Regions from separate parts of the Priestia sp. TRM10 genome, predicted to be linked through region 1. Evidence: riboswitches for the same ligand, from Rfam matches in the RefSeq annotation. Region 1 holds a riboswitch; each other region holds the start of a gene.

Region 1 (7,362 bases):
TCTCATTCTTTTAAAATTGGCAAAAAAGGAACAGAAGAGACTGTTCCTGTCCTAAAAGATGTTTCTATGGACATTCCTAAAGGTGAAATTACCTGTATTGTTGGAAAAAGTGGCTCTGGTAAATCAACGCTTCTTAACTTAATTTCTGGCTACATTGCCCCAACAGAAGGAACCATTGAAATCAATAATCAAACGGTCACAAACTTCAATGAAAAGGAATGGGCTCAGTTTCGTCTTGAGCATTTTGGGTTCATCTTTCAAAACTTTCAACTTATCCCTAGCCTTACTACATATGAAAATGTTGAACTGCCGCTTACTTTAAAAGGTATGCGCAAGTCTGAACGAAAACAAAAAGTTTTAGAAATTCTACAAACAGTTGGATTAGAGAACCACCGTAACCATTATCCTAATGAGCTTTCAGGAGGACAGCAGCAGCGTGTCAGTATCGCAAGGGCACTTGTTTTGAACCCTTCTATTATTCTCGCAGATGAACCAACAGGAAGCTTAGATTCAGAGACTGAGAGAGTTATTCTTTCTTTCATTCAAACGTTAAATAAACAATACGGAATTACATTTGTCATGATTACTCATGATGAAGAAGTATCCTCTATTGCACATCATAAGCTTCATTTACACGATGGTGTACTACGTAAAGAAGGTGTATGTAAAAAATGAATTTTAAAGATCAAGTTAGTTTTATTAAACGAAATATGAAGAAAAACCGACTCCGTGTCTTTATGACCGTTCTAGCAACAGCAATGTCGTGTGCATTTCTTGTTGTTCTTGCTTCAATTGGTTTTGGAATGCAAAAAACAGTTACAGACGAAATACTCTCACAGCAGATCGTTACAAAGATTCCTATTTATGGTAGCGAAAAGAATACAAAAGATTTAAGTGGTGACTTAAAAAAAGACTTAAAAGATAACGAAAATGTCAAAGCTATTGTTGAACGTACAACGGTTAACGAACCTATTCAAACAATGCTTGATGAACGATCTAGCGAGAACTCTTCTCTCATTTTTACGAATATGAAACAAGAAACAAACGCAGGAATGAGTCTTTCAAAAGGACGGATGCCAACTTCGTCACATGAAGTTATTGTTGGCTATAATTTTGCAAGCCAGCTTTGGTCTAAGAAAGAGCAGGAAAAGTTTGAACAAGAACTAAAAAAGTCTGAACAAAATGCAAATTATGATTTAAAACAACCTAAAGGGTTTCAAGGAAATGTCTTAAATAAAAACATTACTCTAAAGGTGTCTAATACAGACGAAGAGACTGGGAAAGTAAAGGAGAAGAAATCTTATACTTTTAAAATTGTAGGCATTGCGAAAGAAAACCCAAACGATTGGGTTGTTGATTCTAACATCTTTATAAGCAGTTCATTTCTAAGTGATTTCTCAAACGTTCTCGGAGTTGAAGAGGAGAGCTTTTCAACAGACTTAGCTGTTTTTGCAGATAAATTTGAGCATGTAGAGCAATTAACACAAGCGCTTTTAGATAAAGGTTATCAAGCAAACTCTGTTACACAGCAGCTTGATAATATTAACAAGTTTTTTACAGCTTTCAAAATTGGACTAGTATTTGTTGGAACTATCGCTGTAATTATTTCAGCTATCGGTATCTTTAATACAATGACAATGGCTGTCACAGAACGAACTCAAGAAATTGGGATTATGAAAGCGATTGGTGCACAACCAAAAGTTATTCAAAAAATCTTTTTAATGGAAAGTGCTTTTATTGGAGTTTTAGGATCTATTATTGGAATTATTGTGTCCTACATTGTAAGTTTTGGGGCAAATGCTATTCTACCAATGATTCTTACTTCTGTATTAAGTGAAGGAGCGGATGATTCGTTCCATGTCACTTATTCTTATATTCCGATTTCACTCATTATTATCGCTGTAGTTATTAGCGCTAGCGTTGCGGTTCTTTCAGGATTAAGACCCGCTCGTAAAGCAACAAAAACAAATGTCCTCTCTGCTTTGAGAAGAGAGATATAAAAAAAGCTTGTCACTAATTTAGTGACAAGCTTTTTTTGATTACTTTTCAAGGGCTTGAGTACGAAGAGCTTCAGCTTTATCCGTTAATTCCCATGGTAGTTCAACATCAGTACGACCAAAGTGTCCATAAGCAGCAGTTTGCTTATAGATTGGACGACGTAGGTTCAACATGTTGATAATTCCCGCTGGGCGAAGATCAAAGTTGTTGCGAACAACGTCAACAAGTACTTCTTCAGATACTTTGCCTGTTTTGAACGTATCAATTGAAATTGATACAGGTTGTGCAACACCAATTGCGTATGCAAGCTGTACTTCACATTTGTCAGCTAAACCTGCAGCCACAATGTTCTTTGCTACATAACGAGCTGCATATGCTGCTGAGCGGTCCACTTTTGTTGGATCTTTACCAGAGAAAGCTCCACCACCATGACGAGCATATCCACCATACGTATCAACAATGATTTTACGTCCAGTTAAACCTGCATCACCTTGAGGGCCACCAATTACAAAACGACCTGTTGGGTTGATGAAATATTTTGTGTCTTCATCAATAAGCTCTGCTGGTACAACTGGGTTAATAACATATTCTTTTACATTACGTTGAATTTGCTCAAGCGTAATTTCTGGATGATGCTGTGTTGAAATAACAATTGTATCAATACGAACAGGTTTATCATTTTCATCATATTCAACTGTTACTTGTGTCTTAGCATCTGGACGAAGGTAAGGAAGAATTTCTTCTTTACGTACTTCTGCTAAACGACGAGCTAAACGGTGTGATAATGAAATTGGAAGAGGCATAAGCTCTTTTGTTTCATTACAAGCAAATCCGAACATAAGACCTTGGTCTCCTGCTCCAATTGCTTCAATTTCTTCTTCAGACATTGATCCTTCACGAGCTTCAAGAGCTTGGTCAACACCTTGAGCGATATCAGCAGATTGCTCATCAATAGATGTTAATACAGCACAAGTTTCAGCATCAAAACCATATTTTGCACGAGTGTAACCAATTCCTTTAATTGTTTCACGAACAATTTTCGGGATATCTACATAAGTAGAAGTTGTAATTTCCCCCGCTACTAATACTAAACCAGTTGTTACAGATGTTTCACAAGCAACACGAGCATTAGGGTCATTTTCTAAAATAGCATCAAGGATTGAGTCCGAAATTTGGTCACAAATTTTATCTGGGTGGCCTTCTGTCACAGACTCAGAAGTAAATAAACGACGTTTAACTGACATCTTTGTTCCTCCTTCTAAAGGTAGCAAATCTATGATACGGTACTCATTCCCTTATTATTGTAAATAAAGTTCCCTCTTACACACATATAAAAAAACCTTTCCTAGCTTGAGGAAAGGTTTAACGTCAAAGTTTGCCTTTCGCTCTTATCGATCAAGGTTTCCCTTGCGTCAGGTTAGCACCTTTTCATCTTTAATTGATGACGGTTGCTGGGTTTCATAGGGCCATGTCCCTCCACCATCTCGGGATAAGAGAGTATCCGTTCAATGACTTATCTTAACGTACAAAAGGGAAAAGTGTCAATACGTTTTAGGAACTTCCTTTTCCTTAATACGTTATCCGGTTCATTTAAGAGAGAAAACTCTTTTTTCTCTAGTCTAGGATATCGTTCCTCTCCTCCTATCTATCACAGAGAGTAAGGAAGAAAGACTCTGTTTCAGATAGCTATAATAAGGTAAACTTTTAAAAAAGATGGTTGTTTTTTCACTAGAACTTTCCTCTTTACTTTACTATAGGCAGATTTTCTAGCAGCATATTTTTTTTACCCTAAAAAAGAACATACGTTCCGGTTAGGAGGATTTTTTATGAAACCTTTTCATTCTTTGCCTAATAACTCCTTATTAAAGCATTTTTTCTCTTCAGCTTCTCACCAAAGAAAGTTTGAGAACTACCAGCAAAATCCAAGCAAGCAAACAAAAAAAGAGCTTGATCAAGCTTTTAAATGTTTTTATGAGGAAGTTCGACTTGTCGCATACTTTTCTCGATTTCTTTCTTCAGAAGCTATCACGTTTAAGAAGAAGATTCAAAAATATGAATATACTCACTCTTTTATATTGGATAAACCAGTGTTTGAAAATAACAGAGAGCCTAGAATAAATATGATCAAAGATGACAGTTTTTGTAATTATTATCATCAGCATGAGGAACATATAGAGGAATGTATTACAAACGAATACACTTATCACTGTGTCAAAATGCTTACAAAACGCGAAAAAACCGTTCTTTATCTACATTTTTATGTTTGTTTAACAAACGTTGAAATTGCTCAAAAGCTCGCTGTCTCTCCCCAAGCCATCTCAAAAATGAAAAAAAATGCCCTAAGAAAACTGAGGAGGTCTAGAATATGATGGAAAGTATAAGTATTGTCTCTCTTATCCAGCATGCAGGATTTCCAATAGCAATGACATTCTACTTGTTATCCCGTTTTGAGAAGCGCATGGAAAATTTAGAACGCGAAGTATCCCAACTTCGTGCACTTCTGCAAGGTAGAAAGGAAGGATAATTTTGAACGAACAAACTAAGAAACAATATAAAATGGCTGTTCTCAATCTGCTTCAACCTAAGATTGCAAGCCTTGTAAAAGAAGCCCATCCCGTTTATCAAGAAGATTTAGAACAAGAATTAAAACTCAAAATGCTTGAGAAAATGCAAACTCCTTTTTTACACAATATCCCTAGTTTCTTTGAATTTGTGTCATCTAACGAAAAAGAATAAAATTCAAATTTAAATTGTATAACACTTTTAAATTATAGAAACAATATAACACTCAACCCTTATTACAAATTTATTTATCTAATATAATATCAGTAAAGCGATGCACTTTTTTCATAAATTAGTATAGACTATTTAAATAAATGTGTTATACTCTTTTTAAGTTAAAATAAAAACGTTATGAAAAAAGGATGATATTGCTTATGAGTACTGTCGATATGTCAACAAAATTAACTGAACTATTAACGCTTCCGTCTGTTCAACATAACCTTGCAACACCTTCTCTTGTTGAACGTATTTTAGATCGTAAAGAAGGTATATTAACAGAAACAGGAGCCGTCAGTGTTGCAACAGGAAAGTACACAGGGCGTTCTCCTCTTGACAAATTTGTTGTTCGTGATGCTTCTGTCGAAAAAAAAATCAATTGGGGGCAGGTAAACCAACCAATTGCTCCTGATACGTTTTCTCGTTTATATGAGAAAGTTGTAAATCATTTAAAGAAAAAAGATGAACTTTTTGTATTTGATGGTTTTGCAGGGGCAGACGAGAAATACCAGCTTCCTCTTCGCGTTATTAATGAATATGCATGGCACAATCTATTTGCGCGTCAGCTATTTATCCGTCCTGACAAAGATGCAGATTTAAAGACTCATAAACCTGAGTTTACAATTGTATCAGCACCTGACTTCAAAGCAGATTCGGCTATAGATGGAACAAACTCTGAAACATTCATTATTATTTCTTTTGAAAAGCGCATTATCTTAATTGGGGGAACAGAATATGCTGGGGAAATGAAAAAATCCATTTTCTCTGTTATGAACTTCCTTCTTCCTGAGCAAGATATTTTATCAATGCATTGTTCAGCGAACGTTGGCAGTGAAGGTGATGTTTCCCTTTTCTTTGGTTTATCTGGAACAGGAAAGACAACCCTTTCTGCAGATGAAAACCGTCGCCTTATTGGAGATGACGAGCACGGATGGTCAAATTCTGGCGTCTTTAATATTGAAGGTGGATGCTATGCTAAATGTATTGGTTTAACAAAAGAAAAAGAGCCTCAAATCTTTGATGCTATCCGTTTTGGAGCAGTGCTTGAGAACGTTTTTGTAGATCCAAAAACAAAAACTCCAGACTATAACGATAACGCACTAACAGAAAATACAAGAGCAGCTTATCCACTTGAGTCTATTGATAATATTATAAAACCAAGTGTTGCAGGTCACCCTTCAACAATCATCTTTCTTACAGCAGATGCAACAGGTACGCTACCTCCAATTAGCAAACTAACAAAAGAACAAGCTATGTATCATTTCTTAAGCGGATACACTAGTAAACTAGCAGGAACAGAACGAGGTGTCACAGCACCTGAAGCCACATTCTCTACGTGCTTTGGCTCTCCATTCCTTCCTCTTCCTGCTACTGTATATGCTGAGATGCTTGGAAAGAAAATTGTAGAACACAGTGTGGACGTTTACCTTGTAAACACAGGATGGACTGGCGGCGTTTATGGCGTTGGCCAACGTATGAACCTAGCTTACACACGCGCAATGGTGCAAGCAGCACTTGAAGGTGAACTTGCTAATGTAGAAACAGTGCAAGACGGTATTTTTGGGCTTCATATGCCGATGCATGTTCCTGGAGTGCCAGATGAAGTTCTGCAGCCTTTCAAAACGTGGAAAAACCCTGATGAATATAAAAATGCAGCAACAACGCTTGCATATCAATTCAAAGAGAATTTTAAAAAATTCTCAACAAACAATTCTGAGATTGAAAAGCTTGGTGGACCAATCGTTTAATCGAAAGAGCGAGCGCAACAGCGCTCGCTCTTTTAGTTTGTAGAATTCAAGGAAATGAACTCATATGTTAAAAAAGTCGTTTCTTTGAACCATTCTATTTTCTTTATGATTGCTCGTCCTCGACTTTCGCCTTCTTTAGTCGTACGGATGTCAATTGGAATATCAAGTGGGTAAAGACGGTATCCACTTTTTTTAAGTGCAAACTCGTTCTCCCCTATTCTTTCTTCGTTGCCTTTTGTTACAATCATCGTGTTTAGCTCCATTGGCATACCCATAAAAATCACCTCTTTTTTTTTATTATATCAAATTATCAAACCTGTGAAAGACTTGAATGCTTCTTCATCCAGCTTGTAAGTGAATGAACAATTCGGCGATTTTCACGTGGTGGAAAGTAATGTGTAAACCCCTCAAAGTACCATGCTTCATATGTATGATTTAGCTTTTTGAGTTTTTCTTCTAATTTGTAAGCATGTTGCACTGAGACATTTTCATCATGTACTCCATGTATAAGCAGTACAGGACAAGAAATTTGATCCACTTCATAAAGAGGAGTACGCCACTTATAAGCCTCTGGTACCTTATTTGGACTTCCTCCAATAACGCGCTTCATCATTCTACGCAAGTCTTTTCGCTCATTGTAGGTGAGCACCATGTCTGTTACACCTCCCCATAATACAAGAGAGCGAACGGTATCGGATAATTCAGCAACCAAAAGAGCCATTACTCCTCCTCTTGAAAACCCAAAAACGTGAATGTTATCCTTGTCTACTTTTGAATGTTGCTCAAGCACTCCTAAGGCACTCAGCGCGTCATAACGATCTTCTCCTGCAAAATCTTC
Region 2 (7,362 bases), on a different contig from region 1:
TATCTCCTTTTACAAGAGCGATATGTTCACGATCGTCCACAGAATTAGAATATCCAAATACCTTAAAGTGACCAAATGACGTTGGAAGTTCAATTTGCACTTCTCGTTTCACAAGCTTATCATGCTTACGACGGTATGCGATCAGTTCCTTGATTGTAATAAGCTTTACATCCAGCTTTTTCGCAAGCTCTATTAAGTCAGGAACACGCGCCATTGTGCCATCTTCCTTCATTACTTCACAAATTACAGCTACTTCTTGAGATCCGCAAAGCTTTGCCAAATCAACAGCAGCTTCAGTATGACCTGCTCTGCGAAGAACGCCTCCCTCTTTAGCAATTAGAGGGAAAACATGACCAGGTCGACGAAAATCAGCTGGCTTAGCCTCTTTATCTAAGAGAGCTTGAATTGTTTCAGAGCGTTCAAAAGCACTAATACCTGTTGTTGTTGTTTTATGATCAATGCTGACTGTAAATGCTGTTCCATGGGCATCTGTATTTTGAGAAACCATTGGTGAAAGCTCAAGCTCTTCAGCACGCTTTTCTGACAGCGGCGTACAAATAAGTCCACGCCCATGCACAGCCATTAGATTAACATTTTCAGGTGTAGCATGCTCTCCTAGAACAATAAAGTCTCCTTCATTTTCCCTGTCCTCGTCATCACATACAATAACGACTTTTCCTTTTTTTAAATCTTCTAATGCTTCTTTAATTGTGTTAAACATTTTGACACCTCTTTTTTAAAATCCATGATTTTTCAGAAACTCATAGCTTAGCTTATCCTCTGGTTTTGCTTCTTCTTTATGAACAAACTTATGAAGATATTTCCCAATCATATCGCACTCAATATTGACAGTGTCCCCACGTTTTTTAGCTCCTAAAATCGTATAATCCGTTGTATGCGGAATAAGTGAAACAACTAGTTCATCCCGCTCAAGCCCAAAAATAGTTAAGCTTGTTCCATCTAGAGCAACAGAGCCTTTTAATAACAGGGAACGAGTTAGATGCTCTGAAAGATGAATACGGTAATAAATCGCATTACCTTTTGGCGTTACTTCAATAATTTCTCCCGTACCATCAATATGACCTGAAACAAAATGTCCTCCAAATCGCCCATTCGCTGCCATTGCTCTTTCTAAATTCACTTTCACTCCTTGCTTGAAATCCTTTAAGTTTGTTGCTTTAATCGTTTCTGGCATAACATCGACAGTAAATCGATCTTTTGTAAAGCTTGTGACAGTTAAACAAACTCCATTTACTGAAATGCTATCACCAAGATTTACATCTTTTAAAATTTCATTTGCTCGAATTGAAAAAATAATGGCATCTGTCTTTTTTTCAACTCGTTCGATTTCTCCTATTTCTTCTATAATCCCTGTGAACATATTATTTCCCTTTCTTTCTAGAGACAATTTTAAGGTCTTCACCTAATACACTTGTTTCTATAATCTCAAGATGCTGCGTTTCAGCCATTGTAGAAAAACCAGCTCCACCAAATGCACTTGGAGCATCTTTCCCACCTATTAAAATAGGAGCAACGTAGGAAACTACTTCATCAAAAAATCTGCTCTGTAAAAAAGCTCCATGAACAGTTGCTCCTCCCTCAACTAACAGGGACTGAACTCCTTTTGCTGCTAAAAGTTCTAAAATATGCTCTATATTTTGAGGCTGCTCAAGTGAAAAAATAGAAACATGCTCTTTAGCAAAAGGAGCTTTCTTCTCTTCGCTAACATTTCCTGTAATAACCCACGTTTCAGCAGAATCATCTTGAAAAATCTTAGCCTCAGGTGAAACTTTAAGGTTTGTGTCTAGTACAATACGGATTGGATGACGCGCATGCCCCATAATTCTTGTTGTCAACAGTGGATTATCAGCTATCACTGTATTTGCTCCAACTAGAATTCCATCATGAGAATGTCGAAGACGATGACCATCAAGCCTTGCTTGTTCACCAGTAATCCACTTGCTTTCTCCAGTTTTTGTCGCAATTTTACCATCCAAACTCATGGCAGACTTTAATGTCACAAAGGGACGCTTTTCTCTCATAAAATGGAGAAAGAAAGGATTAAGTGCTTTGGCCTCTTTTTCAAGAACGCCAACTTTCACTTCGATGCCCGCCTTTTTCATCATTTCCATCCCTCGTCCACTTACAAGCGGATTTGAATCAAGAGATGCAACAACAGCTCGCTTAATGCCTTTTTGGATAATAAGCTCTGCACATGGAGGTGTTTTCCCATAATGGCTACAAGGTTCAAGAGTGACATAAATTGTCGCCCCATAAGCTTTATCTCCTGCCATATTTAAAGCATGAACTTCAGCATGTGGTTCACCTGCTTTTAAATGTGCACCCATTCCAACGATTGCTCCATCTTTTACAACAACAGCTCCAACTGCTGGATTCGGTTTAGTTTGTCCTATTGTCGCACTTGCCATTTGTATAGCAAGTTTCATATATGCTTGATCGTTCACTTTTCCCCCTCCATTACAAACCCCTTTATACGTAAAAACCCCTTTAGGATTGGGTCCTAAAGGGGTAGAGATGCTGAATCAGTATATTGACAAAATGAAAATAAGCGAAAACAAACTATCATATGTATGCTTAAAAAACGTTATGCACGCTTTAAAAAACACAAACTGATAGTGTCGCACCTGATCCTTCTCCCATCCAGACTTTAACTGTCGGCTCAAGATTCAAACTTGATCAACCGCATATCAGTAAAGATATGCGGGTCGCGGGCTTAGAATATAATCATTATTCACCACCGCCGGTTAGGATTTTCACCTGACCCCGAAGGATAACTATGAAATTTGACTTTATTATAGCAGAGGTTCTCACAAAAGTCATAACTTTTTGCTTCTTTTCTCGTACTTTCTAATTTTTCCCCTTTTAAATCCGAACATTATTCCTAAAATAAAGTTTAATATCCAAATTTACCCCTTCAGCTTTTTTAAAGTATGTTTCCCCTTAAAAAAAGAGAATTTTAAAAAAAGGGTTTAAAATGTTCAGAAATTATTGTATAATTTCAAAAATCAGATACACTTTCCAAGGAAAAGTAAAATTTATTATTAGTATATTTAAAAACTATCCAAATTCATACGCATATAAATATTTCTTATCACGAGAAGTGGAGGGACTGGCCCTATGAAACTTCAGCAACCAGTTACGTTTGTAACAAGGTGCTAAATCCAGTAAGCATATTTGCTTAGAAGATAAGAAGACAACTACAAGTCTTCTTTTCATAAAGAAGGCTTTTTTTATTAGGAAAGTGATGTTCACTAAAAGGGGGAGATGAAAATGGGTTTACTTGAGGATTTACAGTCAAAAATTCTAATTGGGGATGGGGCAATGGGAACACTGCTTCACGCTCACGGAATTGATAACTGTTTTGAAGAACTAAATATTACAAAGCCGGAAGATATTTTTAATATTCATAAAGCATATCAAAAAGCAGGTGCTTCTGTTATTCAAACAAATACATATGGAGCAAATTTCCCGAAGCTTAAAAGATATGGAGCGGAAGAAAAAGTAAAGGACATCAACGTTGAAGGAGTTCGTCTCGCTAAAAAAGCAGTTGGAGATTCTGGCTACGTTCTAGGTACAATTGGCGGGATTCGATCGTTCCAAAAAAGTATTATTTCTCTTGAAGAAATTAAAAGAAGCTTTAGAGAACAACTTTTTTGGCTTTTGTCTGAGGATGTTGACGGACTTCTTTTTGAAACATTTTATGACTTGGAAGAGCTGAAGACCGTTTTAGAAATCGCACGCCGTGAGACAGATAAACCTATTGTGACAAATGTCTCTCTCCATGAAAAAGGAGTTCTTCAAGACGGAACCCCGATTGTGAAAGCTTTAAAAATATTAGAAGAACTTGGAGCGGATGTTGTAGGTACAAACTGTCGTCAAGGTCCTTATCATATGCTTGAAATTTTAGAGGAAGTTCCTCTTTTAGATAAAAGTTTTCTATCAGCATATCCAAATGCTAGTTTACCTCAATATGTTGATGGTCGCCTTATTTATGAAACAGACCCAGACTATTTCTACAAAACAGCGCTTGCGTTTAAAGACCAAGGAGTTCGATTACTTGGAGGATGCTGCGGAACAACGCCTTCGCATATTGAAGCAATGGCAAAAGCGCTCACAAATGCTGTACCAATTACAGAAAAAACGGTAAAGGAAACTCCACCAATTGAGATTCTTAGTCAAGAGATTCAGGCACAACCCCATCTTCATGAAATTGTACAAGAAAATCACTCCATTATTGTTGAACTTGATCCACCTAAAAAACTTGGAGTTGATAAGTTTCTAAAGGGAGCTCATGCTCTTCAAGCAGCTGGAATTGATGCATTAACACTTGCAGATAACTCTCTAGCAAGTCCACGTATTAGTAACCTAGCGATGGCTTCACTTTTAAAAGATCAGTTAAAAACGCGCCCGCTTATTCACTTAACGTGTCGAGACCATAACTTGATTGGTCTTCAGTCACACTTAATGGGCATGCATACACTAGGATTCAATCAGGTTCTCGCTCTAACAGGCGATCCATCAAAGATTGGGGATTTCCCTGGTGCTACATCAGTATATGATCTCTCTTCTTTTGACTTGATTCGCCTTATTAAACAGTTTAATGAGGGAGTTTCATTTTCAGGTAAGCCTCTTGGCCAAAAAACAAACTTTTCAATTGCTGGAGCTTTCAATCCTAATGTCCGCCACCTTGACAGAGCCGTACAACGCCTTGAGAAAAAAGTTGATTGTGGAGCAGATTACTTTATCTCTCAGCCTATTTATTCAATTGAGCAGCTTGAAGATGTCTATGAAGCAACTAAAAATTTAAAAGCTCCTATCTATATCGGTATTATGCCGCTTACAGGTGCTAAAAATGCTCGCTTCTTACATCATGAAGTGCCTGGCATTAAACTATCAGAAAATATTCTAACTCGTATGGAGAAAATTGAACACAATAAAGAACAAAGCGCTAAAGAAGGAATTCTACTTGCAAAAGAGCTCATTGATAGAGCATATGAGCTTTTCAACGGCTTGTATTTAATTACTCCATTTATGCGCTATGAGATGACAGTTGAGCTCGCTAACTATATTAAAGCAAAAGAACTTGTTTCAATAGAAAGGAAGATTTAAATGGCTTTCACGAACATCACAGAACAATTACAGAAACGCATTCTAATTGTTGATGGCGCAATGGGTACAATGATTCAAAATGCCAACTTAACAGCAGATGATTTTGGTGGCGAAGAATATGAAGGATGTAATGAGTATTTATCTCAAACAAAACCAGAACTCATTCAATCTATTCATGAGCAATATTTAGAAGCTGGAGCAGACATTATTGAAACAAATACGTTCGGGGGAACAGCCCTTGTTCTAGATGAATATGATCTTGGCTCGCTTGCTTTTGAGCTTAATGTTGCTTCAGCAAAACTTGCGCGCGCTGCTTGTGATAAATATTCAACACCTGACTGGCCCCGCTATGTTGCAGGTGCAATGGGGCCTACAACAAAAACCCTTTCTGTAACAGGCGGAACAACGTTTGATGCTCTTGTTGAAGATTATTTTGAACAAGCGAAAGGCCTTCTAACAGGTGGCGTTGACTTACTTTTACTTGAAACATGTCAAGATATGCTGAATGTAAAAGCAGGGTTCCTCGGTATTCAGAAAGCTTTTGAACATTTTAATAAAGAAGTGCCGCTTATGGTGTCAGGTACGATTGAACCAATGGGTACAACGCTTGCTGGGCAGGATATCGAATCTTTCTACCTTTCTCTTGAGCATATGAAACCTATTTCTGTTGGATTAAACTGTGCAACAGGTCCTGAGTTTATGACAGATCATATTCGCTCTCTATCAGGGCTTGCTACAACCGCAGTAAGCTGTTATCCAAATGCAGGACTTCCTGATGAAGAAGGACAATATCATGAATCTCCTGAACTTTTAGCTAAAAAAATCGGTGGTTTTGCTGAAAAAGGTTGGTTAAACCTTGTTGGGGGATGCTGTGGAACAACTCCTGCTCATATTAAAGCTCTTCGGGAAACTGTGGAACAGATTCCTCCTCGTTCTCTCCCTGAAAAAGACCACGCTCATGCTGTGTCAGGAATTGAATCTTTTGTGTACGAAGACACGATGAGACCTCTTTTTGTTGGGGAACGAACAAACGTAATTGGCTCTCGCAAATTCAAACGCCTTATTGCTGAAGGGAAATTTGAAGAAGCTTCTGAAGTTGCTCGTGCTCAAGTTAAAAATGGCGCTCATGTCATTGACATTTGCTTGGCAGACCCTGATCGTGATGAAATGGAAGACATGGAAACTTTTATTCAAGAAGTTGTAAAAAAAGTAAAAGTCCCTCTTGTGATTGACTCAACAGATGAAGCAGTCATTGAACGTGCGCTAAAGTATTCTCAAGGTAAAGCAATTATTAACTCCATCAATTTAGAGGATGGGGAAGAACGCTTTGAAGCAATCACCCCCCTTCTTCATAAATATGGAGGAGCAATTGTTGTCGGGACAATTGATGAAGTTGGAATGGGCGTAACAGCACAGCGCAAGCTTGAAATTGCTAAGCGATCTTACGAGTTACTCACAACAAAGTATGGCATTAAACCTGATGATATTATTTTTGATCCACTCGTCTTCCCTGTTGGAACAGGTGATGAACAATATATTGGTTCAGCAGAAGCAACAGTAGAAGGAATTCGACTCATTAAGCAGCATTTTCCACGCTGTCTTACAATGCTTGGTGTTAGTAACGTTTCGTTTGGTTTACCTCCTGTTGGACGTGAAATTCTAAATGCTGTCTTTCTCTATCACTGCACACAAGCAGGACTTGACTATGCAATTGTAAATACAGAAAAACTAGAGCGCTTCGCCTCTATCCCAGAAGAGGAAATCAAGCTAGCGGATGATCTTCTTTTCAAAACAAATGACGAAACCCTTCAAACGTTTACTGAATTTTACCGCGGCAAGAAAAAAGAGAAAAAAGTTGATGCTAGTACATTAACGCTTGAAGAGCGCCTTGCAAGTTACGTTATTGAAGGAACAAAAGAAGGACTAATTCCAGATCTTGATCAAGCTTTACAAAAGTTTGATGATCCGCTCGATATTATTAACGGACCACTTATGGACGGCATGAGCGAAGTTGGACGTCTTTTCAATTTAAATCAGCTTATTGTAGCAGAAGTTCTGCAAAGTGCAGAAGTTATGAAGGCTTCTGTTGCTCATCTTGAGCCATATATGGAAAAGAAAGAAGATGATACAGGAAAAGGAAAAGTCATCTTAGCTACTGTAAAAGGTGATGTGCACGATATTGGAAAAAACTTAGTGGATATCATCTTAAGCAATAACGGTTTTCGCGTAGTA
Region 3 (7,362 bases), on a different contig from region 1:
TCTTTACTTTTAAAAGGAGAAAAGTGATGAAGCAGACTTTATTAAAGTTCACTTATAAATATGTTTACTAAGCGAACATAAATAAAGAAGAACATCATTTAAAATCTGTTCTTCTTTTGGTCTATTTTCATCTTTTGATTCTTTTTAAAGCTTCTAAATCTTCTTCTACAGAAAATATTTTCTGCTCTACAATCGTTTTGCTGTCTTCAATTCCCTTATTATAGAAATAAGCTCCGACATTTTCTTTTATAAAATAAAAAACTGTTTCAGCGGCAAGTTCTCCTATTTCTTCTCCTCGTTCTTCTAGAAAAAAGCGTTGAATTTCATCAATCACTTCTGCCTTTTGTTCTTTTGATAATAAAATTTCCATACAGTGTACCCTCTCTTTTCTAGCTTTCTACTATTGTTCTCTTCAATGTACCAGGAATCTTGTTTATTTAAAACATTCTTTTACAGTCATGTGTAGCAAATCCATAAGAGGACCAAATGAATAATTAACATCAAGTCGTTCTGTCCACTGATGCGCGTCTCTCCCTCTAGGACCTAAGTTAAAGACAGGTACTTTAAACTGTTCTAGGTCAGAAAATGGAATATCATAGCCTTTCTTCCACAATGGCATGTTGTGAACAAGTGGCAAGAAAGTTTCTAACGCATGATCAAGTCCAACATAGCTAAGGTCTGAAATGCCTCCAAAGTAAAGCTGCTTATGAAACGCTATCCCATACTTTTCTGCACCTGTTTTTGTTAGTATTTGAACAAGTTTTTTTATAAGCGGATGATCATCTGTACATACAGCAGGATAGTATGGTGGTGCGAAAAACAGAATAATCATTGGGGAAAGCTCTTTGCATAAAAGAGCAAGCTTATTCAAAATAGCCGTTGTTTGTTCCCTATGATCGAGAGAGGACGTCTCATGTTGTACCTTCTTAATTAAACTATCAACGTGTTCCTTCCCGTAAGTATCCACTCCATATTTATAAAGTTTCTCATACGTAAAAACGTGAACATTTACAGACCTTGGAGTAGAAGATTGCATCATTCCATAATGAAAAGCGCGATTATTATAGTGCTTCTCTACTTCACGAGCTGCTTGCTGAGCACTTTCTAATAGCGAAGAAACAAACTTATCCATCGGCTTCTTCATCACTAAGAAATTATAAAGAGATAACGCTCTGTTTGGGGTTTGTGTTGAATACTCTTTCTTTAAATCTCCCTGAGACAAAATAGTTGGAGGAGGACTTACTTCCCCTTCAATCACTTCACAATAGTCTGTATTAAGCTCTAATGCTCTTGTAAGCTCACTAACAAGTAAATTAGCGTTAAGGCCTGCAAAAGGCTCTCCAACATGACTTTCTTTTCCATAGCAAAAGAAACCTGGCAATACCTTTCCAATCGATCCAACATATAAATAATCTTTCGTATCACCAGGATAACGACTGAACATCGGTTCTCCATTTAAGACTAGAGAATATTGAAAACTGTGTTGTTTTGCAAAATCAAGCAAAACAGGTACTGCTCTTCTCATTCCTACCGAACTTACTTCTTCATCTGGAACAGATAAAAACAACAGATTTCCTTCAAAGTCTCCATTTGTCGCTCGTTCAATGAGAGACATTTGAGTCGCCATTCCGCTTTTCATATCCATAATTCCACGTCCAAAAAGCCATTCTCCTCGATCTAAGTCTTGGCGGACTTCAAATGGTACAAGCTCACGCTGCCCATAAAATCGTTTTGTTAGTTCAATGGGGTTAAAGGCAGCATCTTTCCAAATCCCATATCCCTCAACTCCAACAACATCATGATGATTAACAAGAATAACCGTTTTATTTGTTTTTCGACCTTTTACAAAAGCAGTTACAATAAATCTGCCGTCTTCCGTATCATGTAATTGAGCATAAGAAGGGTGTTTTCTGAAATATGGAAGCTGTAGAAACTTACGATGAATAAACTTGGCCATCTCTCCTTCTGCAGAGCTTCCAGTAATACTCGGAACGGACACAAGTTCACAAAGAAGGTCGATGAGCTGTTGTTTTGTTTGAAAGTAAGTTTGCCCTTTCATGTTCTCCCCCCTGTTCGACGTTTTAGAAAGCAATGTTTATGCTGCTATAATTAAGCCCATTCTCCGCTATCTTCCTTTTTACGTCAACCACTTTTTAAAGAAAGAAAACCAAATAAAAAGAGCAGCTCTTTCACTTGTAGGCTGCTCTTTTTTCTTATTTTGCTTCTAAATAGTCCAAGATATGATCAATTAGTTCTTCACTGCTTTGATCGCTTCCATATTCAATGGAATAATCCATGACCGTCGCTCCTTCCTCAATTTACCTTTTATATAAGATAACACAGTTTTTGACTGTTTAGGATGTATATTTTTTAAAAAATTTCGACAAATTTATTTTGCGCTACTCATAGCGTTTTTACAAACATCCTATAGAGGTAGTTTGCTCACTTTATTATACGTGATGAATACTAGATTCGTTCTCGCTTTCTAATAAGAGGCAAGCACTCTTTCTTTATGCTCAAAGCCGACTCTCTGAAGCTTTTCTAAGAGAAGGTTAGACACTTTCTCATCATCACTTCTCTGTAGGTCCTTATAATCAATAGCTACTGAATATGTACAGTCACAATCTTTAGCGATAATTTGAATAAATGTCTCAAGGGAATGAATATAAACTTCTGACACCACATTTTCTAAATTTTTTTCAACATAAGCTTTCCACTCGACATGTTTCATTTTATCTCTCTCCTTTTAATATACTTTTCGACAAAGGCAAAAGAAAAATGCCAATCGCTAAAAGCGATTGGCATCTTTTCTCTGCACATTTATCACTCAAAGCGTTTGCTTTGCTGGTAGTAGCACCTTGCATACGCAGGTTGCTGTGGAATCATTGAGCCAGTTCTCTTATCCACTCTTGATAAGTTGTATATTTTTCTATTGTTAATAAAGTTGACTGTCTTAATAAACAATATATGTTTGTGAATAATGGAATTATACCAACTATTCTTCACTTTGTAAATGAGCATTTTGAGTAAAAATGAAAGAACGGTTTGAGCATATGTATCGATTTCCTGATATTATTAATAAGAAGTTATCGGTGTAACCTTGACCTTCACCTTAGTTTACATATACAATGAAAATTTGTAGAAAGGAGTTTCAATATGTATCATTTTAAAACAAAAAAGCATAGTTTCAATTACACGATTCACCAAGTTCAAAATACAACAAACGTTCAAATTTCAGTTTGCAAAGATGAAGGGGTTCTGCTTACTGTACCGAAAAGTTTTACAAAAAGCAACCTTCAATTTGTATTAGCCCGCAAAGCTGACTGGATTGCTGAGCAGCTAGGAGACGTTCAAACTTCTGAGGAAAATCATCATCAAGATGAAGAAAAGATAACAGAAGCAGAAAACGTTGTTAAATCTGATAAAAAGAAATCGTTTCAATCTGGAGAGCGTTTCTTTTACCTTGGACGTCAGTACCGTTTAAACATCGAAACAACTGAAGATACTCCATCTTTCGCTTTTAAATATTCAAAATTCACAGCACAAATTCCAACAAGCTGGGATGAAGCAAAAACGAATGAAGAAATCTTTACTATGTTAAAAGAATGGTACATAACAAAAGGCCATGATAAATCAAAAGATATTTTAAAAAGCCTTAACCCTCTTTTAACAAACGATGTAGCTTCTATCACATGGGAGGAATCGCCTAACCTTGTTTCTTACAACAACGGAGATGTAAAAGCAGATTGGCATTTGCTTATGGCACCAATGGCAACAATTGAAGCTGTTATCGCGAAAGAAGTGGAACAAAATCCTTCTTCCCTTTTTGAAGACTATAATGAACGCTTAGAGTGGCTAAAAGAACATACGCTCTCTCTATAAATTAAAGGAGTAGTAGAGCTGAAATGGTTTCATACTTATAATTGAGGGGTATAAACATAAAAATACTGATCCACCTAAAAAGGAGAGTTTTTTTATGAAAGGACAACGCTATTTTATTTTAGCTCTTGTTTTTGCTCTTATCGTTGCTATTTTAGCTATTGTAAATGATGAACCCGTTCAGTTTAACTACGTATTCGGTACACAAGACTGGCCACTGATTCTCGTTATTCTTGGCTCTGCTGTATTTGGTGGCGTTGTAGCTGTATCATTGAGTTTGGTTAAAATCATTCGTCTTCAGAGTCAAATCCGTCAACTTCAAAAAAATGGAGCATCAGTACCTCCTTCTATTGAAGCTGACAAAGACCATCCAACGGCCGCAAAAAAGAAGGAAAAAGAAATATCTTCTTCCGAAAATAAAAATGTTGGTATAAAGAGCAGGCTAAATAAATAAAGATGTAGAAGGTTAGTACAGGGAAATGTACTAGCCTTCTTTGTGTTGCATAGCATCCAACTATCTTTATTAAAAGGAGCGAATTGTAGCTTGACAAAAAGTACAAAAAGCGAACTTTGGTCTTATGTAAAAACCATCATATTAGCTATTATTTTATCCTTTTTTATTCAACATTTCTTCTTCCAACCTTATACAGTAAAAGGGGATTCAATGCTACCTAACTTAAAAGATGGAAACAAAATTGTCGTCAATAAAGTAAACTATAAGTATGGAAAGCCCCAGCGAGCAGATCTCGTCGTTTTAAAATCTCCCGAGCATAAGGAAGAATATCTTGTAAAGCGAATTGTGGGCCTGCCTGGTGAAAATATCTCGTTCAAAAACGATGTTCTTTATGTAAATGGACAAAAAACAGCTGAACCTTATTTAAGCAAAGCAAAGCAAGAAAAATTACCCTATGAACAAGTAACGAATGATTTCACCCTAAAAGAAATAGTAGGCCTAGCTAAGATTCCTAAAGACTATGTCCTTGTATTAGGCGATAATCGTCCTATAAGCAATGATGGGCGCCATTTTGGGCTTATTAAAATCGATAATATTGTTGGGGAAGTGAACATGAGATATTGGCCGCTGAATAAGATCAGTTTTATGCATTAACTCTTACCTCCCTGTTTTTTTACATAACTGTAATATTATTTTGATACCGAATTTACGTTTTTCCTTTATACTAAAAGTAGCAAAAGCAATTAGAGCAAGGAGGAATTTTAATGCTACTTTTCCGCTCCCTTATTGCGTTTTTAGTAATCTGTTTTCTGACTGCTTAGCTTCCTGAAAACGGCTCTATTCCAATGAAAAACACCTTATTTACGAAATTAAAAATAAGCTCTATATAAAGAAAGCCATTCAATATGAATGGTTTTTTTCTTCTATATATTGTTTCCATTCCCCCCATACCAAATATGAAAAAATCGATATAATACAGCAAAGGAGATGATTATTATTCAAAATTTGCCTTTTTATTCTTATGAAGAAGCTTTATCAAAAGTTCAGACAGGCGATATCTTACTTTGCTCTGGTCATTATATGATAAGTCGTCTCATTGGATTTTTTTCACGTTCTTCTTTCAGTCATGTTGGGGTTATTGTCAAATGGGAAAACCGTATTCTAGTAATGGAAAGTGTTGAGGATGATGGTGTACGTATTGTTCCACTCTCCCACTACTTTAAAAATTATGAAAATAAAAATGAAAGCTATAGAGGCAAACTATTTATCGCTAGACATGATAAATTTATGAGCGATAACGTCTCAGAAGAAGAGAAAAAAAGACTAATTGATAAAGGGATTTCCCTTCTAAATAGACACTATGATAAATTTGAAATTCTAAAAATTCTACTTCGTATTGTATTTAAAGTTCCTAACTATAAACAAAACAACCAATATATTTGCTCTGAACATATTGATATCCTTTACAAAGAAGCAAATATTACCCTTGCCCCATTACAGTGTCGCCCTCTTTTTCCAGAGCATATTGCAAAAGATAAAAGCATTACATTTCTCTTTCGCCTTCTGTAAAAGAAAATAAATTCCTTTTTCTTCCCTACTCTTTTATAATAAAGAGTGAATAGAGCAGCGGGAGGAATAACTAGATGCAGTATCGACGTAATGAAGGTTTTCGCTTTCAATTCGAATCACCGGTAAAAGGGCTTTTTTCCATTATTCGGCGGAATGGTAAACAGGTGCAAAGCAGAAGCGGCAGCGTCACAGTTATTGACATAAGCCCAAACGGACTGCGCCTTCAATCGCCATTAGAACTTCCTATTGAAACCAATCAAAAAATTGAAATTAACGTTTCTTTCACAATAAATAGTACTAAACTTTCTTATAATGGGACAATCCTTTGGAAAAGACCTGTTCAAGAAAGTTTTCAATATGGAATTTCACTTGAAAATGAGGAAGATGAACGCCAAGAAATTATTGATGAAATTAAACTTTATCAGAAACGCTTAAAAAAAGAGTAGTGTACAAAGCTAAAAGTTTTGTACATTACTCTTTTTTCTGATTTTTCTGTTTATCAAGCGTTCTATAAGGCTAAATAACAAGAAAGACAATTGAAAGGAGAAAGGAGAAATGGTCAAAAATCAAACGAACACAAAAATGAAAAAAGCAACGATAGCTACTGCTATGGGAAACGTTGTAGAATGGTATGAGTATGGCGTATATAGCTACACAGCAGGAATTATCGGTACTCAGTTCTTCCCTTCTGGCAGCACAACAACTGCCTTTTTATATGCTTTTGCTCTTTTTGCAATTTCCTTCTTTTTTAGACCGCTTGGTGGTATTATTTTTGGATCTATTGGAGATCGATTAGGTCGAAAAAAGATTTTGACAATAACAATCGTTCTTATGTCGCTTTCAACAGCAGCTATTGGAATTATTCCTAGTTATGAATCATTTGGAATAGGGGCTACTATTTTGTTAGTTGTAATGCGAATGATTCAAGGTCTAGCTGCAGGGGGAGAATATGGAGCAGCTACCGTTTTTATGACAGAATCTGCTCCATACAAAAAAAGAGGTTTATTTACAAGTTTCCTTGAATCTGGTGTGCTTTTTGGTTATATCATTGGAGCAAGCTCTGTTGCTCTTCTTACCTCCATCTTAAGTGCAGATGCTATGAATCTATGGGGTTGGCGCATCCCGTTTATCTTATCTCTACCTTTAGCCTTAATTGGTATGTATTTACGTACAAAAGTAGATGACACACCCGTTTTTTCTAAATTACAGAAGGAAGATTCTTTATCCGAAAAACCGTTTAAAGAAATGTTCTCAACTGCTCGGAAACCTCTCTTGACAACTTTTTGCTGTATTGCTTTTGCAAATGGAGCATACTACACCCTTTTAACTTATCTCCCTTCTTACTTTGAAACCGAAATTGGACTTTCGGCAAGCAGTTCCTTACTTATAACCATCATCGGAATGATCTTTATGATTTTTCTTATTCCCTTTGTTGGCGTTTTAAGCGATCATTTTGGACG
Region 4 (7,362 bases), on a different contig from region 1:
AGGATAAACGAGAAGAGAATATCCAAAAAGCAGCACAAGCTAATGTTGGGATTACGTTTAGTGATATAACTTTATCAGAATCAGGAACAGTTGTTTTATTTAACGGAGGAGGAAAGGGACGTTCAGTTAGCCTTCTTCCTACAACATATATTGCTATTATTCCTAAGAGTACAATCGTGCCGAGAATGACGCAAGCTGCGCAGTATATTCATCAAAAAGTTGAAGGAGGAGAAGATATTTCTTCTTGCATTAATTTTATTACAGGACCGAGTAACTCAGCCGATATTGAGATGAACCTTGTCGTTGGTGTTCATGGTCCTGTCAAAGCAACCTATATTATTGTTGAAGACTGTTAAAGAGATGCTTGGCTAGAGAAATCTAGTCAAGCATCTTTTCCTGTCTATTCAAAAAGAGATAGGAGGAATTTGGAGTAATATGTAGAATAACCATAAGATAATAAGAAAGCTGTCACTATATATGTGTGAAAGGAGCAACGTTTATGTCGGCTGAAGGATCACTTCAAGCAACTGAGAAAAGTCGAGATGAAACAGCAGAATTGGAGCAGCTTAGAATCGTATTTGACAGAGCACGGGATGCAATGATTGTATTTAATGGTGATTTGCGCGTTACAGACGTCAATCAAGCAGCCTGTCGCTTGTTTGAATGTGCAAAAGAGGAGCTCCTCTCACTTCATGTGCGAGATTTTTTGGAAATGATGTCAAGTGAGGCATTAGAGCGGTATGATTATTCTCTTACAAGCGGAGACCATTTTTATTTTGAGGGCCCCTTATATTTGCCGAATGGCTCGATAAAGTATATTGAATTTCAGTCAGAAAAGCATGATGGAGAAAATGCCATTTTAATGACAACGTTCCGGGATATTACAAAAACAAAGAACTTAGAAAATGAGCGGTTTATTAGTCAAGAAATGTTTCAAGATATTTTTAATCAAGCGATTGATGGTATTTTGATTTTTGACAAGAAAGGGCGAATTATTGATGCGAATCCGTCCCTTTGCCGAAGGATTGGCTACACTAAAAATGAACTGCTTGTTCAAACATTAAGTGAGCTTGTTCTTCCGATTTATCATTATAAGATTGAGCGTCTTTGGCATGCGCTAAAAAGGAATGGAAAATCACAAGGAGAACTTCCTATTCAAACTAGGCAAGGAGAAGAAGTGTACTTTGATTTTACAACAACAGCTCATATTAATAGTGATTATTATATGTCTATCATGCGCGATGTTACAGAAAAGAGAGACATGGAGCAAGAGCTAGCTAAAAGTGAAAAGAAATTTAGAGAAATTTTTGAAAGCGCTGTTGATGCCATTATTATTTGGAATGAAGATTGGACAGTTGTAGATGCAAATCCTTCTTCCTCTCGTACATTTGAGCTTCCTCTTCATCAACTTATCGGAAGTAATCTAGAAGAATTTTTAGATTTATCACAGCCAAAAACAAAAGAAATTACAAATCGTTTTTATGATTTTAATGCGATAAGAGAAGAGCTGCCTTTTTATATGCCAAATGGTGAAAAGAAAGACTTAGAGTTTACAGCAAAACAAGGTATTATAAAAGGCCATAATCTAACTATTTTCCGTAATATAAGTGAACGAAAGAAAATGGAACAAGAGTTAAGAGAAAGTGAGCAAAAATTTAGAACGATTTTCAATGGTTCTGTCGATGGTGTTCTGCTTTGGAATGAAAATTTAAAGATTATTGATGCTAACTCTGTTTTATGTGATTTTGTTGAATTAACAAAAGAAGAAGTATGCTCATTGAACGTGCGAAACCTGCTAGATGAAGGAAACAAAAAGATATTAGATGTTCATTTATCGTTTCTTAAGGAATACAGAGAGCATGAAGGTGAGTTAACTTACACAATGAAGAGTGGTCGCAAGCGAACCATTGAATATTCAACGAAGAAAGATATTATTCCAGGGGTCTATATGACAATGCTACGAGATGTCACTGAAAAGAAAGAGATGGAAGAGCAAATTCGAAAATCAGATACCCTACAAGTGGTAGGGCAGCTTGCCGCAGGAATTGCTCATGAAATCCGAAATCCAATGACAGCATTGAAAGGATTTATTCAGCTTTTACAAAATAGTATAGATCATGAAGAGAAAGATGATTTTTCTCTATATTTTGACGTCATTACGTCAGAACTTCAGCGTATTGAAAATATTATTACAGATTTTCTTGTATTAGCAAAACCTCAGGCAATTAAACACGAGCAAAAAGATATTATTCAAATTGTCCAAGAAACAATGGACTTATTAACAGCACAAGCAACGCTTGTAAACGTGCAGTTTCATACAGAATTTGAGCCTTCATTACCGCTTCTTTACTGTGAACCGAATCAGCTAAAACAGGTATTTATTAACATTATGAAAAATGCATTGGAAGTTATGCCTATAGGTGGTACCCTAACTGTAAGTGTACATGCTAAAGATGAAAAGTTTATTGTAGTCTCTATTAAAGATGAAGGAGAAGGCATGCCTGAAGAGCGAATTAAGCGTCTTGGCGAGCCTTTTTATACAACAAAAGAAAAAGGTACAGGACTAGGTCTTATGGTGTCATATAAAATTATTGAGGAACATGGCGGTTATATTGACGTTCATAGTGAGATAGGACTTGGCACAACTTTTTCCATCATCTTACCAATCAACCCAAGTGAGGAGAATAAGAAAGAATGAACAAATATTATAGCGTCCTTGTTCATGAGATGCTTGGCAATATTGTCATCCATTCAAACGACAAAGGCGTGACAGCTCTTTCCATTGGAGAAGAGCTTGTTATTGAAAAAGATGAAATTAAAAATCAGGGTTGGGCGCTTACTGCTAAGCAACAGCTTGAGGAATATTTTAAAGGAGAACGACAAACATTTAATTTACCGCTTTGTATTGAAAAAGGTACGCTATTTCAGCGGGAAGTGTGGAATACATTATCAAAAATTCCTTATGGAAGCGTCTGGTCTTACAGTGATATTGCAGCAGAGGTACAGCGTCCAAAAGCAGTAAGAGCAGTTGGCGGTGCTAATAGAGCTAATCCTTTGCCTATTATTATTCCCTGTCACCGTGTAATAGGAAAAGATGCCTCTTTAACAGGATATGCGGGAAATAAAATACATCAAAAAGAACTTCTATTAACTGTTGAAGGATTAACAGTTCAGAATGGCACAGTAAAAATATAAAAGCTAAGCGATACATTCGCTTAGCTTATTCACTTTCTTCTTCTTTCCATCCTTGTCCTTCTATAAAAACGAGATCAACAGACTGTTGTTCATCTGTTTCGTGCATGGAGCTTTCGGATTCTGTGAATTCTTTCTCATTTTTTTTCACTTTCTTGTCCTCCTTACACTTTTTAAAAATTTCATTATTATAATAAGCAGTTGAAGAGAAGAATATGTTTTCTACAATGAAATGTTACACTTCTGTAAAAAACAAAGAAGAAGCAGCTATGCTTCTTCTCTTTTATAAGCTTTTAGTTGTAAATAAGTCAGGGATTTTATCGAATTCAGTTCCATGTATAATACCTTGTTCTGTAATAATACCTGAGATAAGTTCTGCAGGAGTCACATCAAAAGCAGGATTATAAACAGATGTGTTTTTAGGTGCAACCCACTCATTTCCTACTTTAAGGATTTCTTCCTCTTTTCGTTCTTCAATTGGAATTTCATCTCCATTTTTAAGAGAAATATCGAACGTTGATAAAGGAGCCGCAACATAAAATGGAATTCCATGCTGTTTTGCCAAAATAGCTAATCCGTAGGTTCCGATCTTATTAGCTGTATCTCCATTTGCAGAAATGCGGTCGGCTCCAACAATAACAGCGTCGACTTTCTTTGTTTTCATTGTATGTGCAGCCATGCTATCAGTAATTAACGTAACATTTACCCCGCTTTGTAAGAGTTCCCACGTTGTTAATCGCGCACCTTGTAAGAGAGGGCGAGTTTCACAAGCAAATACATGGATAGGGAAGTCAACTTCTGCTGCGAGATGGAAAGGAGCTAATGCCGTACCATAATAAGCGGTGGCAATCGACCCTGCATTACAGATGGTCATTACAGAATCATTCTTATTAAAAAGTGACAAAGCATGCTGTCCAATGTTATAACAGATATTTTCATCCTCAACGCTAATCAAAATAGCTTCATGAACAAGATTTGTTTTTGCTTCATTGACAGAAGCCGCATTCTCAATTTTATTTTGTAAACGATGAAGGGCCCATGTTAAATTAACGGCCGTTGGGCGAGAAGAAGCAAGGTATAAGCTTTGTTCACGAATGTGTGTATGAAATTCTTGTAAGTCCTCTCCTTCAAATTTTGATCCAGCTAGGGCTAATCCAAAAGCAGCGGCAATTCCAATTGCTGGTGCTCCACGCACTTTTAAAGTTTTAATAGCATCCCATACATCTTCAATTGTTTCTAAAGTTAGAAACTCAACAGAATTGGGAATAAGTTGTTGATTTAAAATTTTAATGGAATCCTCTTTCCATTCTACCGATCTTGGTATTGCCATTTTTCTTTCATCCTTTCTAAACAGTTCTAGCGTTATTTCCTAAAAATTCATTATTTTCAATATAAAGCTCGTGCAAGTCTTGAACAGTTTTAATCTCTACTCGATTTAAAATGAGAGATTTTCCTATGTCTAAAGCAATCTCTTTTGTACGAATACGAAGTTCACTTTCTTCGATCGTATCAAGATCTGCTACATGAGCAAGCCCAATTGTTCGGCGGATTATTTCACATCCTGCAAAACCTAATGCATCTTGCCAAATGGTTTGGAGTGTATAGTCAAGATAGCCGTTAACTTGTAGAAAAGGATTGTTTTTATCCTCTTTCCAAAGAGACGTAAATACAGACGAAAAAGTTTCCCATGTATCATGAATAAAGCCAAAAAGCTCAGTTTGAGCTTGGGGACGACGGAGTGCATTAAACAATAAATTTGCGATAAAATGACCCAAGTCAAAACCAAAAGGTCCATAAAAAGCAAATTCAGGATCGATAATTTTTGTTTCATGCTCGCTAGCAAAAATACTTCCTGTATGTAAATCACCGTGAATAAGGGCATCTCCATTTGTTAAAAACAGTCTCTTCAATTTAGCTACTTCAAGCTTAAGTTCATCCTCTTTCCAAAGTTGTTCTACTTTTTCTGATAGTTCTGGTTCAAAATCATTTGTATCATGATCAAAGAATGGATCTGTAAAAACGAGGTCTTCTGTTATTTTACAAAGCTCAGGGTTTGAAAATTGCTGTGCTTTTTCTTTCTTTTCAGTTGGACTCAACCCTAAATCAGATGTTTTAAAGAGAATGTGAGCTAAAAAGGTGCCAATATCTTTTCCTAAATTCGGATAAGATTCACCTTTAATAAGTCCTGTCCTTGCAATGGAAAGATGAGATAAATCTTCCATAATTGTTAGTGCGAGCGTCTCATTACTGTACAACACCTCAGGAACAAGGTGAGGGGTGAATTTTGCAAATTGTAACAGAGCTTCGCTTTCAATTTTGGCTCGCTGCAGCGTCAATGGCCAACTTTCTCCCACAACTTTAGCGTATGGTAAAGCTTGCTTTACAATCCATTTTTTTGCGCTACCTTGAGCACTCATTTGAAAAACAAGGTTAAGGTTCCCATCGCCAATTTCATGGCATGTTACATGTTCATCTTCAGCAAAAAAATGAAGTTGTTTTAAAAGAGATATAGCGCTTTCTTCTGTTAACGGTTTATAAACATCAAATTGAAAAGTCATAAGAGAAGTAAACCTCCAAAATAGATTTGTTTAATCGGAATTAAGAAGTGAAAGGGAGTAGGGGTGCTTATTTAACAATGAAAAAGCCCCTTTCCTTTATGAAAGAGGCTTGAAGATATGGTCAAACCTCTTATCTTTCAGAAAGGATATCCTTTCTGTTGGAAGTAGCACCGTGCCACTTTTACGTTCATTTTACACAGAATGAACAAATGGTCGGTTGCTGGGCGTCAAAGGGCCAATTCCCTCAGCCAACTCTTGATAAGAGTATATGTGATTTTAAGTTGGAAATGAAATAACACTGTTTGAAAAGTATACTAGCAACGATTGTAGGTTTTGTCAACACGTAAATTTAAGATTAGGTTATTTGTTTAGAGCGAGAAAAACTTTTCTTTTTTCATCTTTACAGAAATGAAAGAAGCATATATCATGAATCATTAGAATTTGTAGAATTTTTCGAGAGGTTGTTTATGATGAAAATATTTCAGCAGTCAGACCTTTTAAAAGGGTTACCAGAACAGTTTTTTGCTTCTCTTGTTAAAAAAGTAGCAAAAGAAGCACATAAAGGACATGACTTAATTAATTTTGGTCAGGGAAATCCAGACAAGCCGACTCCTAATCATATTGTAAAGGCTCTTCAAGAAGCAAGTAATAATCCTCAATTTCACGGTTATCCGCCTTTTCAAGGGCACAGCTTTTTAAAAGAGGCTGCAGCCTCTTTTTATAAACAAGAATATGGAGTAACAATTGATCCAACAAAAGAAGTAGCCATTTTATTTGGCGGAAAAGCAGGATTGGTTGAAATTCCCCAGTGTTTGCTTAATAAAGGGGATGGTGTCCTTGTTCCAGATCCGGGTTACCCGGACTATTTATCAGGGGTTGCGCTAGCTGGCGCAACATTAACTAAAATGCCTTTAACAGAGCAAAATGATTTTTTACCTGACTATAGTTCACTGTCAGAAGAAGATAAACAACGTGCTAAGCTGATGTTTTTAAACTATCCAAATAATCCAACAGGTGCTGTTGCTTCAAAAGAATTTTTTGAAGATACGGTGAGCTTTGCCGACAAAAATGATATCTGTGTTGTTCACGATTTTGCTTATGGAGCAATCGGATTTGATGGCAAGAAGCCAAGAAGTTTTTTGCAAACTGAAGGAGCAAAAGACGTTGGAATTGAGATTTATACGTTTTCTAAAACATTTAATATGGCAGGCTGGCGCATTGCTTTTGCGGTTGGAAACGAGAGCGTTATTAAAGCAATTGAACTTTTACAAGATCACCTTTATGTTAGTATTTTTAGTCCTATTCAAAAAGCAGCCGAAGTTGCGCTTCTGCATAGTCATAAAAGTGTTCAGGATCTTTTGTCTCTTTATGAGAGAAGACGTGAAGTTTGGATAGGGGGATTGCAAAATATCGGATGGGATGTAAAAGCTCCAGCAGGCTCTTTTTTTGCTTGGCTTCGTGTCCCTAAAGGATATACATCAACGGAATTTTCCAATCTACTCTTGAAGAAAGCACATGTTGTGGTAGCTCCAGGAATTGGTTTTGGTGAGCATGGTGAAGGATATGTACGAACAGGATTGCTAACAGAGGAAACGCGAATCCGAGAAGCTAT

Evidence for each region. A riboswitch is a leader RNA that binds a small molecule or an ion and turns the genes downstream of it on or off. The one in region 1 is predicted to bind S-adenosylmethionine.
Region 2: it holds a riboswitch for S-adenosylmethionine, as region 1 does, so the genes downstream of both, ACK3CR_RS11875 (bifunctional homocysteine S-methyltransferase/methylenetetrahydrofolate reductase) here and metK (methionine adenosyltransferase) in region 1, are expected to answer to the same signal.
Region 3: it holds a riboswitch for S-adenosylmethionine, as region 1 does, so the genes downstream of both, ACK3CR_RS11485 (hypothetical protein) here and metK (methionine adenosyltransferase) in region 1, are expected to answer to the same signal.
Region 4: it holds a riboswitch for S-adenosylmethionine, as region 1 does, so the genes downstream of both, mtnK (S-methyl-5-thioribose kinase) here and metK (methionine adenosyltransferase) in region 1, are expected to answer to the same signal.

What each region holds. Positions count from the first base shown of each region.
Region 1 covers NZ_JBJZOT010000015.1:1,404,709-1,412,070, forward strand. Annotated here, with positions in the region: gene ACK3CR_RS24005 (ABC transporter ATP-binding protein) at 1-675, shown strand, start outside; gene ACK3CR_RS24010 (ABC transporter permease) at 672-2,000, shown strand; gene metK (methionine adenosyltransferase) at 2,040-3,242, opposite strand; SAM riboswitch class I at 3,384-3,494, opposite strand; gene ACK3CR_RS24020 (sigma-70 family RNA polymerase sigma factor) at 3,825-4,367, shown strand; gene ACK3CR_RS24025 (YvrJ family protein) at 4,364-4,522, shown strand; gene ACK3CR_RS24030 (hypothetical protein) at 4,525-4,734, shown strand; gene pckA (phosphoenolpyruvate carboxykinase (ATP)) at 4,935-6,524, shown strand; gene ACK3CR_RS24040 (DUF2584 domain-containing protein) at 6,557-6,799, opposite strand; gene ACK3CR_RS24045 (alpha/beta hydrolase family protein) at 6,835-7,362, opposite strand, start outside.
Region 2 covers NZ_JBJZOT010000013.1:114,789-122,150, reverse strand. Annotated here, with positions in the region: gene ACK3CR_RS11890 (bifunctional 3,4-dihydroxy-2-butanone-4-phosphate synthase/GTP cyclohydrolase II) at 1-721, opposite strand, end outside; gene ribE (riboflavin synthase) at 737-1,381, opposite strand; gene ribD (bifunctional diaminohydroxyphosphoribosylaminopyrimidine deaminase/5-amino-6-(5-phosphoribosylamino)uracil reductase RibD) at 1,383-2,465, opposite strand; FMN riboswitch at 2,646-2,796, opposite strand; SAM riboswitch class I at 3,107-3,213, shown strand; gene ACK3CR_RS11875 (bifunctional homocysteine S-methyltransferase/methylenetetrahydrofolate reductase) at 3,292-5,130, shown strand; gene metH (methionine synthase) at 5,131-7,362, shown strand, end outside.
Region 3 covers NZ_JBJZOT010000013.1:33,867-41,228, reverse strand. Annotated here, with positions in the region: gene ACK3CR_RS11495 (DUF2164 domain-containing protein) at 128-370, opposite strand; gene ACK3CR_RS11490 (M20/M25/M40 family metallo-hydrolase) at 434-2,059, opposite strand; gene ACK3CR_RS11485 (hypothetical protein) at 2,486-2,731, opposite strand; SAM riboswitch class I at 2,818-2,919, opposite strand; gene ACK3CR_RS11480 (YgjP-like metallopeptidase domain-containing protein) at 3,157-3,882, shown strand; gene ACK3CR_RS11475 (LapA family protein) at 3,977-4,333, shown strand; gene lepB (signal peptidase I) at 4,424-4,987, shown strand; gene ACK3CR_RS11465 (YiiX/YebB-like N1pC/P60 family cysteine hydrolase) at 5,321-5,902, shown strand; gene ACK3CR_RS11460 (PilZ domain-containing protein) at 5,977-6,348, shown strand; gene ACK3CR_RS11455 (MFS transporter) at 6,458-7,362, shown strand, end outside.
Region 4 covers NZ_JBJZOT010000013.1:75,985-83,346, forward strand. Annotated here, with positions in the region: gene ACK3CR_RS11660 (LutC/YkgG family protein) at 1-356, shown strand, start outside; gene ACK3CR_RS11665 (PAS domain-containing sensor histidine kinase) at 500-2,698, shown strand; gene ACK3CR_RS11670 (methylated-DNA--[protein]-cysteine S-methyltransferase) at 2,695-3,195, shown strand; gene ACK3CR_RS11675 (hypothetical protein) at 3,221-3,343, opposite strand; gene mtnA (S-methyl-5-thioribose-1-phosphate isomerase) at 3,476-4,522, opposite strand; gene mtnK (S-methyl-5-thioribose kinase) at 4,539-5,750, opposite strand; SAM riboswitch class I at 5,878-6,015, opposite strand; gene ACK3CR_RS11690 (pyridoxal phosphate-dependent aminotransferase) at 6,221-7,362, shown strand, end outside.